DNA from 2 places in the Streptomyces marincola genome. Region 1 is predicted to be linked to the other one. Evidence: riboswitches for the same ligand, from Rfam matches in the RefSeq annotation. Region 1 holds a riboswitch; the other holds the start of a gene.

What was found. A riboswitch is a leader RNA that binds a small molecule or an ion and turns the genes downstream of it on or off. The one in region 1 is predicted to bind cyclic di-AMP.
Region 2: another riboswitch for cyclic di-AMP. It lies ahead of LC193_RS13060 (M23 family metallopeptidase); the one in region 1 lies ahead of LC193_RS11235 (transglycosylase family protein).

The regions. Positions count from the first base shown of each region.
Region 1 is NZ_CP084541.1:2,662,511-2,670,083, reverse strand. It holds gene LC193_RS11255 (sensor histidine kinase) at 1-454, shown strand, start outside; gene LC193_RS11250 (cytochrome P450 family protein) at 447-1,679, shown strand; gene LC193_RS28975 (transglycosylase family protein) at 1,876-2,799, shown strand; cyclic di-AMP (ydaO/yuaA leader) riboswitch at 3,122-3,266, shown strand; gene LC193_RS11235 (transglycosylase family protein) at 3,270-3,935, shown strand; gene eno (phosphopyruvate hydratase) at 4,158-5,438, shown strand; gene LC193_RS11225 (FtsB family cell division protein) at 5,576-6,103, shown strand; gene LC193_RS11220 (DUF501 domain-containing protein) at 6,168-6,749, shown strand; gene LC193_RS11215 (Ppx/GppA phosphatase family protein) at 6,746-7,573, shown strand, end outside.
Region 2 is NZ_CP084541.1:3,059,014-3,066,586, reverse strand. It holds gene LC193_RS13070 (PP2C family protein-serine/threonine phosphatase) at 1-697, shown strand, start outside; gene LC193_RS13065 (winged helix-turn-helix transcriptional regulator) at 761-1,246, shown strand; cyclic di-AMP (ydaO/yuaA leader) riboswitch at 1,459-1,629, shown strand; gene LC193_RS13060 (M23 family metallopeptidase) at 1,727-2,740, shown strand; gene LC193_RS13055 (aldo/keto reductase) at 2,858-3,799, shown strand; gene LC193_RS13050 (helix-turn-helix domain-containing protein) at 3,840-4,586, opposite strand; gene LC193_RS13045 (hypothetical protein) at 5,258-5,497, shown strand; partial or broken gene LC193_RS29110 (MrcB family domain-containing protein) at 5,582-6,121, shown strand; gene LC193_RS13035 (hypothetical protein) at 6,581-7,312, opposite strand; gene LC193_RS13030 (hypothetical protein) at 7,430-7,573, shown strand, end outside.

The DNA of each region.
Region 1 (7,573 bases):
GCTGACGAACGTGCACAAGCACGCGGCGGGCGCGGCGGCGCACGTGCGGCTGGCGCACCGGGAGGGCGAGGTCGCGGTGCTCGTGCAGAACGAGGCGCCGGCCGGCGGGGGCGGCGCGCGCCTGCCGAGCGGGGGCAACGGCCTGGTGGGCATGCGGGAGCGGGTGACGGCGCTGGGCGGCGGGTTCGTCTCGGGGCCGACGGACGGCGGCGGGTTCCGGGTGTCGGCGGTGATACCCGACCGCACCGCCGCCCGGGCCGGTGCCGGAGCACTCGGCGGCGCGGCCGTTCCCGGCGGCGCGGACGGCGTTGATGGTGTTGATGGCGTCGATGGCGTGAACGGCGTCCATGGCGCGGACGGTGTGAAGGGTGTGAACGGCGCACTCGGGGTGAACGGCGTGAACGGCGTGAACGGCACGGACGGCGCGGACGACCGGCGGCCGGCCCATGGCTGAGGAGCCGCCGGAGCTGTTCGGCCCCGCGTTCACGGCCGACCCCTACCCGGCGTACGCGTGGCTGCGCCGCAACGAGCCGGTGCGCTGGACCGTGCTGCCCAGCGGGGTCCCGGCCTGGCTGGTGACCCGCTACGCCGACGCGAGGCGGGCCCTGGCCGACCCCAGGCTCAGCAAGGACCCGCAGCGGCACCGGGCCGCCGAGCACGCCTCCGGCCGCGTCGGCATCCCCGGCGAGCGCCGCGCCAACGTCACGCCCCACCTGCTGAACATCGACCCGCCCGACCACACGCGACTGCGGCGCCTGGTCTCCCAGGCGTTCACGCCCCGGCGCGTGGCGGCGTTCGAACCCCGGGTGCGCGAGCTGGCCGACCGGCTCGTGGACGGGTTCGCGGCCAGGGGCTCGGCCGACCTGATCGACGAGTTCGCGTTCCCGCTGCCCATCTACGCGATCTGCGACATGCTCGGCGTGCCGGCGGAGGACCAGGAGGACTTCCGGCGCTGGGCCGGGATGATGCTGCACACCTCGGGTCGGCGCGGCGGGGTGGCGCGCGCGGTCAAGCACATGCGCGCCTACCTCGGCGAGCTGATCCACCGCAAGCGCGACGCCCTGGGCGACGACCTGATCTCGGGGCTGATCCGCGCCTCCGACCACGGTGAGCACCTGTCGGAGGAGGAGGCCGCGGCGATGGCGTTCATCCTGCTGTTCGCCGGCTTCGAGACGACGGTCAACCTCATCGGGAACGGCATGCTCTCGCTGCTGCGCGACCCCGGGCAGCTGGCGCGGCTGCGCGCGGCGGTCGCGGCGGGCGACGAGGAGTTCGTCGCGCTCGCGGCCGAGGAACTGCTGCGGTTCGACGGGCCGGTCGAGCTGGCGACCTGGCGGTTCGCGGCCGAGCCGCTGACGCTCGGCGGCCGGCGGGTGGCCGCGGGCGACCCGGTCCTCGTGGTGCTGGCCGCCGCCGACCGCGACCCGGAGAGGTTCGCCGCGCCGGACGCGCTCGACCTGGGCAGGACCGACAACCAGCACCTGGGCTACGGGCACGGCATCCACTACTGCCTGGGCGCGCCGCTGGCGCGTCTTGAGGCCAGAACGGCCTTGCGCACGCTGCTCGTTCGCCTGCCCGACCTCCGACTGGCCGGGGACGGGAGCCAGTTGCGCTGGCGCGGTGGCCTGATCATGCGGGGTCTGCGCGCACTCCCGGTGGAGTTCTCCCCCGAGCGGTGACCCGGCATCGCCGGTGTGATCTCCATGTGATCCGCATGGGATCGGCTTGTGATCGTGTGGACGGAGGGCTAGGTTCCCCTCAACCGCATCACTGTTCGCATGGGAGGCCCATCAGATGCGCTCCGGGACTGGTCGTCATCGTCGTCCGCGACAGGCTCCGGCCTTCATCGTCGCCGCAGGCGTTACGGGCGCGGGAATGGCCCTGCCCCTGCTGAGCGCGGGGTCGGCGCAGGCCGTGGCGGACGAGACGTGGGACAGGGCGGCCGAGTGCGAGAGCGGCGGGCTCTGGAGCGCCAACACGGGCAACGGGTACTTCGGCGGCTTGCAGCTCACGCTCGGCATGTGGCAGGCCTACGGCGGGATCGAGTTCGCGTCGCGGCCCGACCTCGCCAGCCGCGCCCAGCAGATCGCCGTGGCCGAGCGGATACTCGCCGACCAGGGCAAGGAGGCGTTCCCCTCCTGCGGCGTGCTCTCGGGTCTGTGGCAGGAGTTCCGCGAGGAGGCGGACGAGGTGGACCGGGCGGAGGAGGCCGAGGAGGCGCAGGTCGAGGAGGAGTTCGGCGGCGCCGAGGACTCGGCCGCCCCCGAGCCGCCCGCCGCCGGGACCGACGAGGGGACCGCGGCGGACGACGGCACCACCGGGTCGGCGCCGCCGGCGCCCGAGGAGCCGGCGGCCGGGTCCGCCGGCTCCTCGGGCGCCGGCGGCGCGGGCGAGGCCGAGCGCGAGCCGGCCGGCGGCGGGACGGACGCGGGGCGCGAGGCGGGCGGCGGCGCCGCTCCCGGCGGGGGCGCGGGCGGGGACCGCGAGCGGCCGGAGGCGCACGCGGAGGGCGGACGGGACGAACGGGCCGGGGAGCAGGGCGGGGACACCTCGCGCGGCGGCAGGCACCGCGGCGACCCGGACCCGGCGGAGGCGGACCGGGCGGGCGAGGCGGGCGGTGGGCGGCACGCGGACCGCCACGAGGTCCGGCGGGGGGACACGCTGTCCGCCATCGCGGTGGAGTACGGGGTGACCGGCGGCTGGCAGGCCCTGCACGCCGCGAACGAAACGGTCATTGGTGATGATCCGGACTACATACTTCCTGGTCAGATGCTCGATCTGAGTGTCACGAGCCGTTAGGAGCCGGGTCGCGGAGGCGATCTCACGGCCGGTCAAGTGTGACCATCATCTCCCCGTTGGGTCGCAAGTGTCCGACTCGTCCCCCCGCTCGCGCCACCGCTGACCTGCGGCAATAAAGATCAACGCGCGTCAAGCCCCGGCGCGCCGGTGATCTTCTTCGTTCTTGAATCGTTAGCTGCCGTGTGATTAGTGTCCCTGCGCCCGGTGCGATACCGGGCGCCGGAGCCGTAACGCCGAATCCTGCCGACGGCCCCGGGTACCACCACGCGCAGCACCGCAGGCAGGAGCGGGGGACCCAGGCCACGGGCCGGCCGACGCCGGACCGCGGATGCCGCGAAGGACCCGAGGAACGCGAGGGACCCGAGCGGCTTGGGGTGAAGCCCCGGGCGCCGCAAGGCACTCGGGGCCGGGCAACTCACCTGACCCGAACCCGACAGCTCACCTCGCAGGCGTCGGTGAGAAGGAACGTCATGCTGTTCACGGGCAAGGGCCGTCACCGCCGTCCGTCCACACCGGCCCGCCTCGCCACGGCGGCCACCGTCACCGGCGCCGCGGTCGCCATCCCGCTGATCGGCGCCACCGGCGCGAACGCCGCCTCCGTCGACACCTGGGACGCCGTCGCCCAGTGCGAGTCGGGCGGCGACTGGTCCATCAACACCGGCAACGGCTTCTACGGCGGCCTCCAGTTCACCCAGTCGAGCTGGGAGGCGGCGGGCGGCACCCAGTACGCCCCGCGCGCCGACCAGGCCACCAAGGAGCAGCAGATCTCGGCCGCCGAGCAGCTGCTGTCCATGCAGGGCCCGGGCGCCTGGCCCACCTGCGGCCCCCAGGCCGGCCTGTCCGCCGGCGGCCCGGCCGCCGACGTGGACCCCGGCGGGTCGGCGCAGACCCCCGAGGCCCCCGAGCAGGAGCAGCGGGAGCAGCCCGAGGCCGTTCCGCAGTCGGCTCCCCCGGCCCGTGAGGAGGAGGCACCCGCCCCGGCGTCCGGCGACCAGTACACCGTCGAGTCCGGCGACACGCTGTCCCGCATCGCCGACGCGCACGGCACCACCTGGCAGCAGCTGCACGCCGACAACGAGTCCGTCATCGGCGACGACCCGAACCTGATCTACCCCGGGCAGCAGCTGAGCGTCTGACCGGTCCGCACGCCCGGTGCGGCCGGGGCCACCCGGCCGCACCGGGTTTTCTTCACCTTGTAAACAAAAAGATGAGGCGCCTCGCGGGCCCGCTGAGCTGCGCGTTCGGCGTGCCCCCGGGGGCCGGTGGGCCGGGTGAGGGTGGCGTTGTCCCTGGGCGGGGTTAGGCTCAGAGGGCTGAAAACGCCACGGAAGATCCACTCGGACCCAAAGGAGACCCTCGTGCCGTCCATCGACGTCGTCGTAGCCCGCGAGATCCTCGACTCGCGAGGCAATCCCACGGTCGAGGTCGAGGTCGGCCTCGACGACGGGAGCACCGGCCGCGCCGCGGTGCCGTCCGGGGCCTCCACCGGCGCCTTCGAGGCGCTCGAACTGCGCGACGGGGACCAGGACCGGTACCTCGGCAAGGGCGTGGAGAAGGCCGTTCTCGCGGTCATCGAGCAGATCGGCCCCGAGCTGGTCGGCTACGACGCGACCGAGCAGCGGCTGATCGACCAGGCGATGTTCGACCTGGACGCCACCTCGGACAAGTCCTCTCTCGGCGCCAACGCCATCCTGGGCGTGTCCCTGGCCGTCGCGCACGCCGCGTCCGAGTCCCGCGACCTGCCGCTGTTCCGCTACCTCGGCGGCCCGAACGCGCACCAGCTGCCCGTGCCGATGATGAACATCCTCAACGGCGGCGCCCACGCGGACTCCAACGTCGACATCCAGGAGTTCATGATCGCCCCCATCGGGGCCGAGTCGTTCTCCGAGGCCGTCCGCTGGGGCGCGGAGACCTACCACACCCTCAAGAAGGTGCTCAAGGAGCGCGGTCTCGGCACCGGCCTGGGCGACGAGGGCGGCTTCGCGCCGAACCTGTCCTCCAACCGCGAGGCGCTCGACCTGATCGTCGAGGCCATCCAGAAGGCCGGCTACACCCCGGGCCAGGACATCGCGCTGGCCCTCGACGTGGCGGCCACCGAGTTCTACCAGGACGGCGTCTACACCTTCGAGGGCAAGAGCCTCAGCGCCCGCGAGCTGACCGCCTACTACGCCGAACTGGCCGCGGCCTACCCGCTGGTCTCCATCGAGGACCCGCTGAGCGAGGACGACTGGGAGGGCTGGCAGGCCCTCACCGCCGAGCTGGGCGACAAGGTGCAGATCGTCGGCGACGACCTGTTCGTCACCAACCCCGAGCGGCTCCAGCGCGGCATCGACTCCGCCGCCGCCAACGCGCTGCTGGTCAAGGTCAACCAGATCGGCTCCCTGACCGAGACCCTGGACGCCGTCGAGCTGGCCCAGCGCAACGGCTTCAAGTGCATGATGTCCCACCGCTCCGGCGAGACCGAGGACGTCACCATCGCCGACCTGGCCGTCGCCACCAACTGCGGCCAGATCAAGACCGGTGCCCCCGCCCGTTCCGAGCGGGTCGCCAAGTACAACCAGCTGATGCGCATCGAGGAGATCCTCGACGACGCCGCCGTGTACGCCGGACGCAGCGCGTTCCCGCGCTTCCGCGGCTGACAGCCTGCTCCCTGCCCACGTCCCCGCCGTCCGTCCCGTACGGTGGCGGGGACAGGCAACGGTGAAGGCCGGGGCCGCCGACCGGCCCGCGCCTTCCGGACCCGGCGGCGGACCCCGAGGGCGAACAGGGAGGCGATGTGGCCGCGGACCGGGACCGGTTCTCCACCGCCACCAGGCTCAGGGCCCTGGGCGAGCAGGCCGCCGAGCGCGTGTACCGCGCGCAGAACCGGCGGCTGCGCCGCCCGCCCCGGCGCAGCCGGCTCACCGGCCGGGCCGCCGTTCTCGCGCTCGTCGTCTGCACGTTGATCGTCGCCCTCGCGTACCCGCTGCGGCAGTACATCCAGCAGCGCGCCGACATCGACGAGCTGCGCCGGCAGACGGAGGAGGAACGCGCGCGCGTGGCCGAACTCCGGGACGACAAGGCGCGTTGGCAGGACCCCTCCTTCGTGGAGCAGCAGGCCCGTGAGCGGCTGAACTTCCTGCGCCCCGGCGAGGTCGGCTACGTTCTCCCGCAGGAGGAGGAAGCGGCGGACGGCGAGGAGGACGAGGACGGCCGCCGCACCCGCGGCGCGCCCGCCCCCGGGCCCTGGTACGACTCCCTGTGGGAGACCATCGACCGCGCCGACCGCGCCGACCGCGCCGACGGGGCCCGACCGACCCGCTGACCGCGCCGGGACCGCCACGCAGGCGACGGCGCCGAGCACAGACGCCGGAGAGACGAAGACTTCCGTGGAAACCCCGACCCCGACCGACACCGAGGCGATCCGCAGCCAGCTGAACCGGCCGCCGCGCGGCCTGCGCGCGGTCGCGCACCGCTGCCCCTGCGGCAACCCCGACGTGGTGGAGACCGCGCCGCGGCTGCCGGACGGCACGCCGTTCCCCACGACCTACTACCTGACCTGCCCGCGCGCGGCGTCGGCCATCGGCACGCTGGAGGCCGAGGGCATGATGAAGGACATGACCGCCCGGCTGGCCGCGGACCCGGACCTGGCCGCCGCGTACCGGGCCGCGCACGAGGACTACCTGGCGCGCAGGGACGCCATCGAGGTGCTGCCGGGGTTCCCCAGCGCGGGCGGCATGCCCGACCGGGTCAAGTGCCTGCACGTGCTGGTCGCGCACGCGCTCGCGGCCGGTCCCGGCGTCAACCCGCTGGGCGACGAGGCGCTGGCCGCGCTGCCCGAGTGGTGGCGCAAGGGGCCCTGCGTCGCGGTCGGCGGCCAGGACCGGGGCGGGGACGGCACAGGTCCCGAGACCGGTGCGGACACCGACGCGGACACCGATGGAACGGCTTCCCGGGGGGACGACGCATGACGAAGGCCGCCGCGATCGACTGCGGCACCAACTCGATCCGCCTGCTGATCGCCGACGCCGATCCGGTCACCGGCCGGCTGACGGACCTCGACCGGCGCATGGAGATCGTGCGCCTGGGCCAGGGCGTCGACCGCACGGGACGGCTCGCCCCCGAGGCGCTTGAGCGGACGTTCGGCGCCTGCCGGGCCTACGCCGAGGCCATCGCGCGGCACGGCGTCACGCCCGACCGGATCCGGTTCGCCGCCACCTCGGCCACGCGCGACGCGGAGAACCGGGAGGAGTTCACCCGCGGGGTGCGCGACATCCTCGGGGTCGAGCCCGAGGTGATCACGGGCGACCAGGAGGCCGCGTTCTCCTTCGACGGCGCCACGCGCGGACTGGCGGGCCGGGACGGCATGGCACCGCCCTACCTGGTGCTGGACATCGGCGGCGGCTCGACGGAGTTCGTGCTCGGCGACGAGGAGGTGCGGGCCGCCCGCAGCGTGGACATCGGCTGCGTCCGGCTGACGGAACGGCACCTCGTGCGCGACGGCCGGGTCACCGACCCGCCCGCGCCCGAGCAGATCGCCGCCATGACCGCCGACATCGACGCGGCCATCGACCTGGCGGCGGAACGCGTGCCGCTCGGCGGGACGGCGACCCTGGTAGGACTCGCGGGCTCGGTCACCACCGTCGCGGGCATCGCGCTCGGCCTGCCCGCGTACGACTCGGCCGCCATCCACCACACGCGGCTGACCGCGGCGCGGGTGCGCGAGGTCAGCGACCGCCTGCTCGCCGCCACGCACGCCGAGCGCGCCGCGATCCCCGTCATGCACCCCGGGCGG
Region 2 (7,573 bases), 400 kb from region 1:
CACGCTGATCGGCGGCGACCTGTACGCCCTGCGGGAGACACCGTTCGGCGTACGGATGCTGGTCGGCGACGTGCGCGGCAAGGGCCTCGCCGCGACGGAGGCGGTCGCGGTGCTGCTGGGCGCGTTCCGGGAGGCCGCGGAGCGCGAACGCGACCTGTCCGCCGTGGCGAACTGCATGGAGGCCGCGCTGGTGCGCGAACGGACGACACGGCTGGAACTCGACCCGATCGAGGGATTCGCCACCGCGGTCCTCGTCGAGATGCCCCCGGGCTCGCCGCACCGCGTGCGCGTGTTCAACCGCGGTCATCCGCCACCGGTGCTCGTGCCTGAGGGCGCCCGCGCCCGGTTCCTGACGACCGATCCCGCGCTGCCGCTCGGCCTCGGCGACCTCGGACCGGCGCGGACCCGGGCGCGCACGGCCCGGTTCCCGCCCGGAGCCGGGCTGCTGCTCTACACGGACGGGCTCAGCGAGGCGAGGAACGCCACCGGCGTCTTCTTCGACATCGTGGACGGTCTCGGCGGCCTGCCGACGGAGGATCCGGCCGAGTGCCTCGACGGCCTCGTGGACCGCGTCATCGCGTACGCGGGCGGCGCGCTCGACGACGACATGGCGCTGCTCGCCGTGGCCCACGCCCCCGGCGGGTCGGTGGACGTCTCCGGGCCCGGCGCACGGCCGGAGCGAAGGAACGGACAGTGAGTCACAGGTCAGAGGTTGGTTCCGTGTTGTAACCGACAGCATCATGCGGAACTATTGGGCGTCGTGGAAGAAGGCACTTCGATGTCCCCCGGTCACGGGGCCAACGCTCTGCTCGACCCGCACACCGAGTGCTGCGGGACGAGCCACTCCTACGGGGCCAAGCAGTGGGACGCGCGCGAGGGCTGCGAGGTCCGCCAGATCCTCGACCGCATCGCGGACAAGTGGTCGCTGCTGGTGATCGCCTTGCTCGACCGCAACAGCCTGCGCTTCACCCAGCTGAAGCGCGAGATCGACGGCATCAGCCAGCGGATGCTCACCCGCACGCTGCGGCACCTGGAACGCGACGGCCTGGTGCGCAGGACCGTTCACCCCACCGTCCCGCCGCGCGTGGACTACGCGCTGACGCCGCTGGGGGGCACGCTGCACGCCACCATCCAGTCGCTCGTGACGTGGACCGAGGAGCACCAGCGCGAGATCGCCGCGGCACGCGACGCCTACGACGCCAGGGAACGGGCGGACGGCGAGGCCGCCGAGGATTACCCCGGGTGAGGAGTGGGCAGCGCTCCATAACAGTTGACGCACCGTCAGATGTGACGTACAGCGCTCGGGGAGCGAAATTATGCCCGATTTGCAGGACTTGGAGGGTTTAGGTCCTGGTCAGAAGGTGCCTTTATTTGCCGCAGACACTTGGAATCCGGCGGGCGCGTCTATTAACGTTCGATAACGCAGCGCGGCCGTCACCGCCGTCGCAAGGATGGCACCGCGCTCCGTCGCCGAATCCGGCGTGTGGGAAACAACTGCACTCATGGAACCGGGGAACCACCACTTGGGGTGAATCGGGCAGCCGGCGGCCACCCGCGGCCGGTCACTCGTAGGAGACCTTCCTGCTCCGAACCCGTCAGCTAACCCGGTAGGCGAGAGGAAGGAAAGGAGAGCGCCCCCGTGGCGTTGAACCGGCATGCCTCCGTCGAGGGTTCGGCCCAGGACACCCTCGAAGCCGTACCCCAGGACACCTACGGGCAGCAGGGCGTGCCCGGTTCGCCCGGGCCCTACCCCGCGTACTTCGGCGCCAAGCCGGGCGGCACCCAGTCCTACGGCGAGTGGAACCCCGGGGAGGACACCGTCCGCCCCGTCCGCGGCAGGCACCGGGTCGCCCGCCAGCGCGGCGGAACGATCGCGCGCAGCAGGGCCGTGCTCGGCGTGGGCGTGATGGCCGCGGTCGGCGCCGGAGGCATGGCCACCGCCAACGAGGACGGCGCCGCCGCCATGCCGGGCATGGACTCCGCGGCCGACACCCTCAACTCCATCCCCGTGCTCGGCGGTCTGCTCGACGGCGCGCCCGCCGAGGACACCGCGCCGGTCACGCCGTTCACCAGCGCGGGCCTCACCGGCGACGAGGCCGAGGCCGGCCCGGCCGACGCGGGCGAGGCGCTGCGCGCCCGCATCATCCAGCAGGCCGACCAGGCGGACGCGGGCGCCGACGCGCAGGTCAGGACGGCCGCGTTCGAGGCCGCCGCCGCCGACGCGGCCGAGCAGGCCGCGCAGAACGCGGAGGAGGAGCGCGCCGCCGAGGAGGAGCGGCAGCGCCGCGCGGAGGAGGAGCGCCAGCGCCGCGCCGAGGAGGAGCGGCTGCGGCAACTGCGCGAGAGCTATGCCCTCCCGCTCTCCGACTACCGCATCTCGACGTACTTCGGCCAGAGCGGTGCGATGTGGCAGACCACCCACACCGGCACCGACTTCGCCGCCAGCACCGGAACCCCGGTCAAGAACGTGCACAGCGGCGTCGTCAAGGAGGCCGCCTGGGCCGGCTCCTACGGCTACCGCGTGATCGTCGAGCTTGAGGACGGCACCGAGGTCTGGTACTGCCACCTCTCCTCGATGAACGTGTCGACCGGCCAGGAAGTCGTCACCGGCGAGACCGTCGGCCGCGTCGGCTCCACCGGCAACTCGTCGGGCCCGCACCTGCACCTGGAGGTCCTGCCCGACGGCCAGACGGCGGTCGACCCCCTCGCGTGGCTGCGCGACAAGGGCCTGTCGATCTGACCCGCGGCCCGGCGGCACCCGCCGCACCGTGAACCCGGCCGGCGAGCCCGGTCCACCCCGCCCCGACGGCCCTGGCGACTCCCCCGACGCCAGGGCCGTCGGCACTAGTCTGGACACATGACGACAAGCCGGCACGCCATCGGATCGCTGCACGTGTCCCCCCTCTGCCTCGGCGGGAACGTCTTCGGCTGGACCGCCGACGAGGAGCGGTCGTTCGCGGTACTCGACGCCTACGCCGAGGCTGGCGGGAACTTCATCGACACCGCCGACGGCTACTCGGCCTGGGTCGAGGGCCACCAGGGCGGCGAATCGGAACGCGTCATCGGCCGCTGGCTGGCCGCCCGCGGCAACCGCGACTCCATGGTCGTCGCGACCAAGGTCGGCACCCACCCGGAGTTCACCGGCCTGGCCGCGCCGACGATCAAACGCGCCGCGGAGGAGTCCCTGCGCCGTCTCGGCACCGACCGCATCGACCTCTACTACACGCACTTCGACGACGAGTCGGTGCCCGTCGAGGAGATCATGACCGCGCTCGACGACCTCGTGCGCGCCGGCAAGGTCCGCGAGATCGCCGTCTCCAACATCAGCCCGGAACGCCTCCGCGCCTCCCTGGCCTTCTCCACCCGCGAGAACACCGCTCGCTACACCGCCATCCAGCCGCACTACAACCTCGTCTCGCGCGACACCTACGAGGGCGAACGGGCCGCCCTCGCGGCCGAGTACGGGCTGGCCGCCGCTCCCTACTACGCGCTGGCCGCCGGCTTCCTGACCGGCAAGTACCGCCCCGGCGCGTCCCCCACCGGGCCGCGCGCCAAAGGCGCGGCACAGTACCTGGAGACCGAACGCGGTCAGCGTGTCCTCGCCGCGCTCGACCAGGTCGCCGCCGCGCGTTCCGCCGCGCACGCGACCGTCGCGCTCGCCTGGCTCGCCTCCCGGCCCACCGTCGTCGCGCCCATCGCGAGCGCCCGCGACACCGACCAGCTCCCGGCCCTGCTGGCCGCGGCCGACCTGCGCCTCACCGACGCCGAACTCGACCTGCTGACCACGGCATCCGACTGACCGGCACGCCAACACCCCGCGCGGAGGCGCCCGGACCCGGTCACCCCTCGCCCACCGGGCGCCCGTCCGCCCACAACGTCTCGACATGCGCGGCGAAGCGGTCGAACGTTCCGTCGTCCTGAAGCCGCCGTAGGTGCAGCATGGGGGAGTCGTGGCCGACGAGATACGCCAGGTGCGGGGTCACGAGCATCTGGTCGTCGAACCGGAACACGGAGAGCGAGATGTGTTGGTCGGCGTCGCTGTACCGGGCCTGTACGCCGTCGACGTCCGTGAGCCGTGCCAGATGCTCAAGGGTGATCCGGATGCGCGTCGATACGGTCAACGCGGTTCGCTCCACCTGCTCCCGGCGCCTGGCGATGTCTGAGTCCGGCACTCCTAGAAGGAACCGCACCGCTGTTCCCGAGCGGGCCTTCTTGCGCAGCACGGAGGCCAGGTTCGGGTGGTCGAGCCACAGGAAGTAGTTGGTGTAGCCGGCGAACGTCAGGTGCTCCCTGGCACCCGTGATCAGCCCGCGCCACACAGCGGAAGGGCACGACGAGCGGTAGGGATAGACGGACACGACCTCACGGTCTGGCCCGGTCTTCATGACCGCCTTGGCGGCTGCGGGCCACAGCACGGATTCCTCCACTCGTAGTCGTGCGGCGACGGCGGCGCGCGTCCCCGGCCGCGGCACACGCCCTTCGTAGAGCCAGCGATCAACGGTCCGAGACTCGACCTGGCACGCCCGTGCCAACTGGTGCGGCGTCAGGTGCGCCTGCGCAATAGCCTGCCGGAGCGATTCGTTCACGGGAACTCCTTCGTCACAACTGACATCACCAACGACCGCGATGGACTGACGGTTATGACATGACGACGCCGTAGAGCTGGCGAGAAGGGCGAGTCACGGTGGGGCTCACGTTGCTCGTGTCGATACGCGGAGGTCGCGATGCCACCCTCGTGCCCGGTGCCTCTCCCCTGGTGGATCCCGTCCGAGGGGAACGGGGTCAGCGCGCTCCCATGCGGAAGGTCGTTCGATGGCATCCGCGTAGTGGCGGAAGACGGAACGCGCGCAATGCACCGCCTTGGGAGGCACTCAGGACCTGTGCTGCTCGACCAGGCCGCCCGCACCACCTACTGGTTCGTGGCCGCCGGGTCAGCACGCGACTGGCGCCTCCCGGGGGTATGGGTGCTGGGACTCGGAGACACTGTGGCGGTGCCGCCCGCTTCCTGGAGGCGCGGAACGTCAATCCGGTGGCTCGTGCCGCCACATGGCGCGTGCCTCACGGACGCCAAAGCTCTCCACGCGGCTCTGGCGGTCGCGACCAGTGAGTGTCCACGGCCGATCGAGAGCTACGTAAGCCCCGATTGCCATGTGAACGCCCATGACGCGTGCGCGAAGGGGGAAGTCCCACCCTCTCCCACCGGACTGCCCGTGATCTACCAGGCGTGCGACTGCTGGTGCCACCGCGCGGTGACCCCATGAACGGCGTGCTCGTCGCTATCGAGATCGATGCCGGTACCGTCCAGCGCGGAGATCAGATCATGATCGGCGGGCAGGTGCACACGGTGCAGGACATGGTGACGGCGGGGCGCGGTGGCAAAAGGCTGACTTTCGCCTCCGGCGAGACGTTTACCATGTGCCACACCACCGTGCTGTGGGCGGCACGGCGGGTCACACCTCGACGTGCGTGGTCCGCGCGGGACGCCGGTTACCGCTGATGAGGTCTTCACCAGCCGCAGCCGCGCGGGCCGTTCGTATCCCCCTGAGTACGCGGGGGCGCGAGCGGTTGGCAGGATGGGCGCATGGAGACGCCCCTCACGGACCTCCGAGATGTCCTGCGACGTGTCGCGCAGACCTACGATCGAGGCGCGGGCACGAAGGCCGGCGTGCCAGCGCAGGAGTTCCTGCGTGGCATTCACACGATGGCACTGCCGCTCCCCGCGGGGCTGCACGCCACGGGAAACGGCGGCAACGGTGGGGCCGCGGTCAGTCCGTGGATCGGAATCTTCGACCCCGATGTCAGCGAGGATTCGCAAGAGGGCTTGTACCTCGCGTACATCTTCTCCGCCGACCTGGCGGCCGTGTCCCTCACGCTGCAACAGGGCGTCGAGCGACTCAAGAACGCCTACCCCTCCAAGGCGCAGCTGCGCGAGCGGTTGCGCCGCAACGCCGGGCGCCTGCAATCCGCGATGCTGCGCGACGCGTTGAAGGGGTGGGACGAACCGTTGCGCCTGGGCGCCGAACGGAAGCACTGGCGGCCCCACACCTACGAGGCGGGCAGCGTCGCCGCGCGGCGGTACGAAACGGCTGCCCTACCACCCGAGGCGACGCTGCGCGACGACCTGTGGGAGGCGGCGGACCTCTTGGAACTCGCCGCTCACGTCGAACGAAGCGTGTGGTACCTGGACCCGCAGGACGAGCCGTTCGTCTCCTACGAGCCCGATCCCGCGCACCAGCCCGTGCCGGGTGAGCGGGCCCCGCGTCCAGCGCCGGAAACGTTGGACCACTTCCGGCCGAAGAACGACGCCGACTACGTCGCCCATGTCCCCGCGCGCACGCAGCGGAAGACGCGACGCCACGAAACGCTCGTCGCGGAGTTCGGTGGCTACGTCAAACCACGTGGCTTTCTACGCAACACGCAGGTCCACCCCAAAGACCTAGTGCTCCGCAGGGGCGATGCGGAATGGCTGGTCGAGGCCAAGGTCGTCAAAGCGGGCAACCCCACGCGGGCGGTCCGTGAGGCGGTGGGGCAGCTGTTCGAGTACCGGCACTTCTTCGCGGATCGCGACCGGCCGCCACGGCTATTGGCCCTGTTCACCGAGGATGTCCGCGCCTACGTCGACTATTTGGAGACACTCGGCATCGGATCGGTGTGGAAGACGCCCGAGGGCTGGTCGGGCTCCCGCTCCGCCGTCGATTGGGGCATCGTCGACGGCTGAGGGCGCACGGGTCAGCAGGGTCAGGTCGGTGCTCGTGGCGACCGCGAGCGTGGTGCCCGTGGGGGAGAAGCCGGCGGTGCGCAGCGGGGCGTGCGTGGTGTGGTGGATCAGCCACCAGACGCCGCCGGCCGGGCCGTGGCACAGGCCGCCGTCGGCGGACAGCAGGACGCGGTGGTGCGGCCAGTCCGGGCTGACCACGTCGACGGCCCAGCCGTCCTCCGTCGTCGAGTGCAGACCGCCGCCGTGCAGGCCGGCGATCCGGACGTGCGTGCCGGTCAGCGGCCCGATGCCGGGGCAGGTGAGGAACGGGCCGGCCGGGTCGCAGATGTCGGCATCGGGGTCGCGGTCGCGGGCCAGGAGCGCGCCCGTGACCGTGTCGAACACGCCGTGCCCGCCCTGCGAGACGACCATGAGCAGATCGTGGCCGTCGCGCGGGTCGGGCGCGAAGCCGACGCCGAGCAGGCCGCCGATCGGCAGGCTCGCGTGGGAGGGGAAGACGGCACGCCAGGGTGCCGGGGCCGGGGTGAGGGGAGCGGCGAGGAAGCGCTCCCGGAGCTGCAACTCGTACTCGGTGAACATCGCGCTCCAAGCCACGCGTAGTGTGAGGGGAACACTACGGTCGGTTCGGGGGAAGCGCTAGACAGGCAACGTTCACCTGCCCGGTGCTCGCGAGTCACGTGGGCTGCCCGCCCGAGGGGCACTCTCAGCCCCATGAAGGTCAGGCTGCGCCCTGGAAGCGTCGCACGCGCCGAGGATCTCACCACCGCGTGCGTGCGGGAATGCGCGGGGTACCTCGCCGCGCTCGACGGCGTCGCGACGCCGGAGCGGACGAAGCTCGTGGCCGCGATCGGCGCG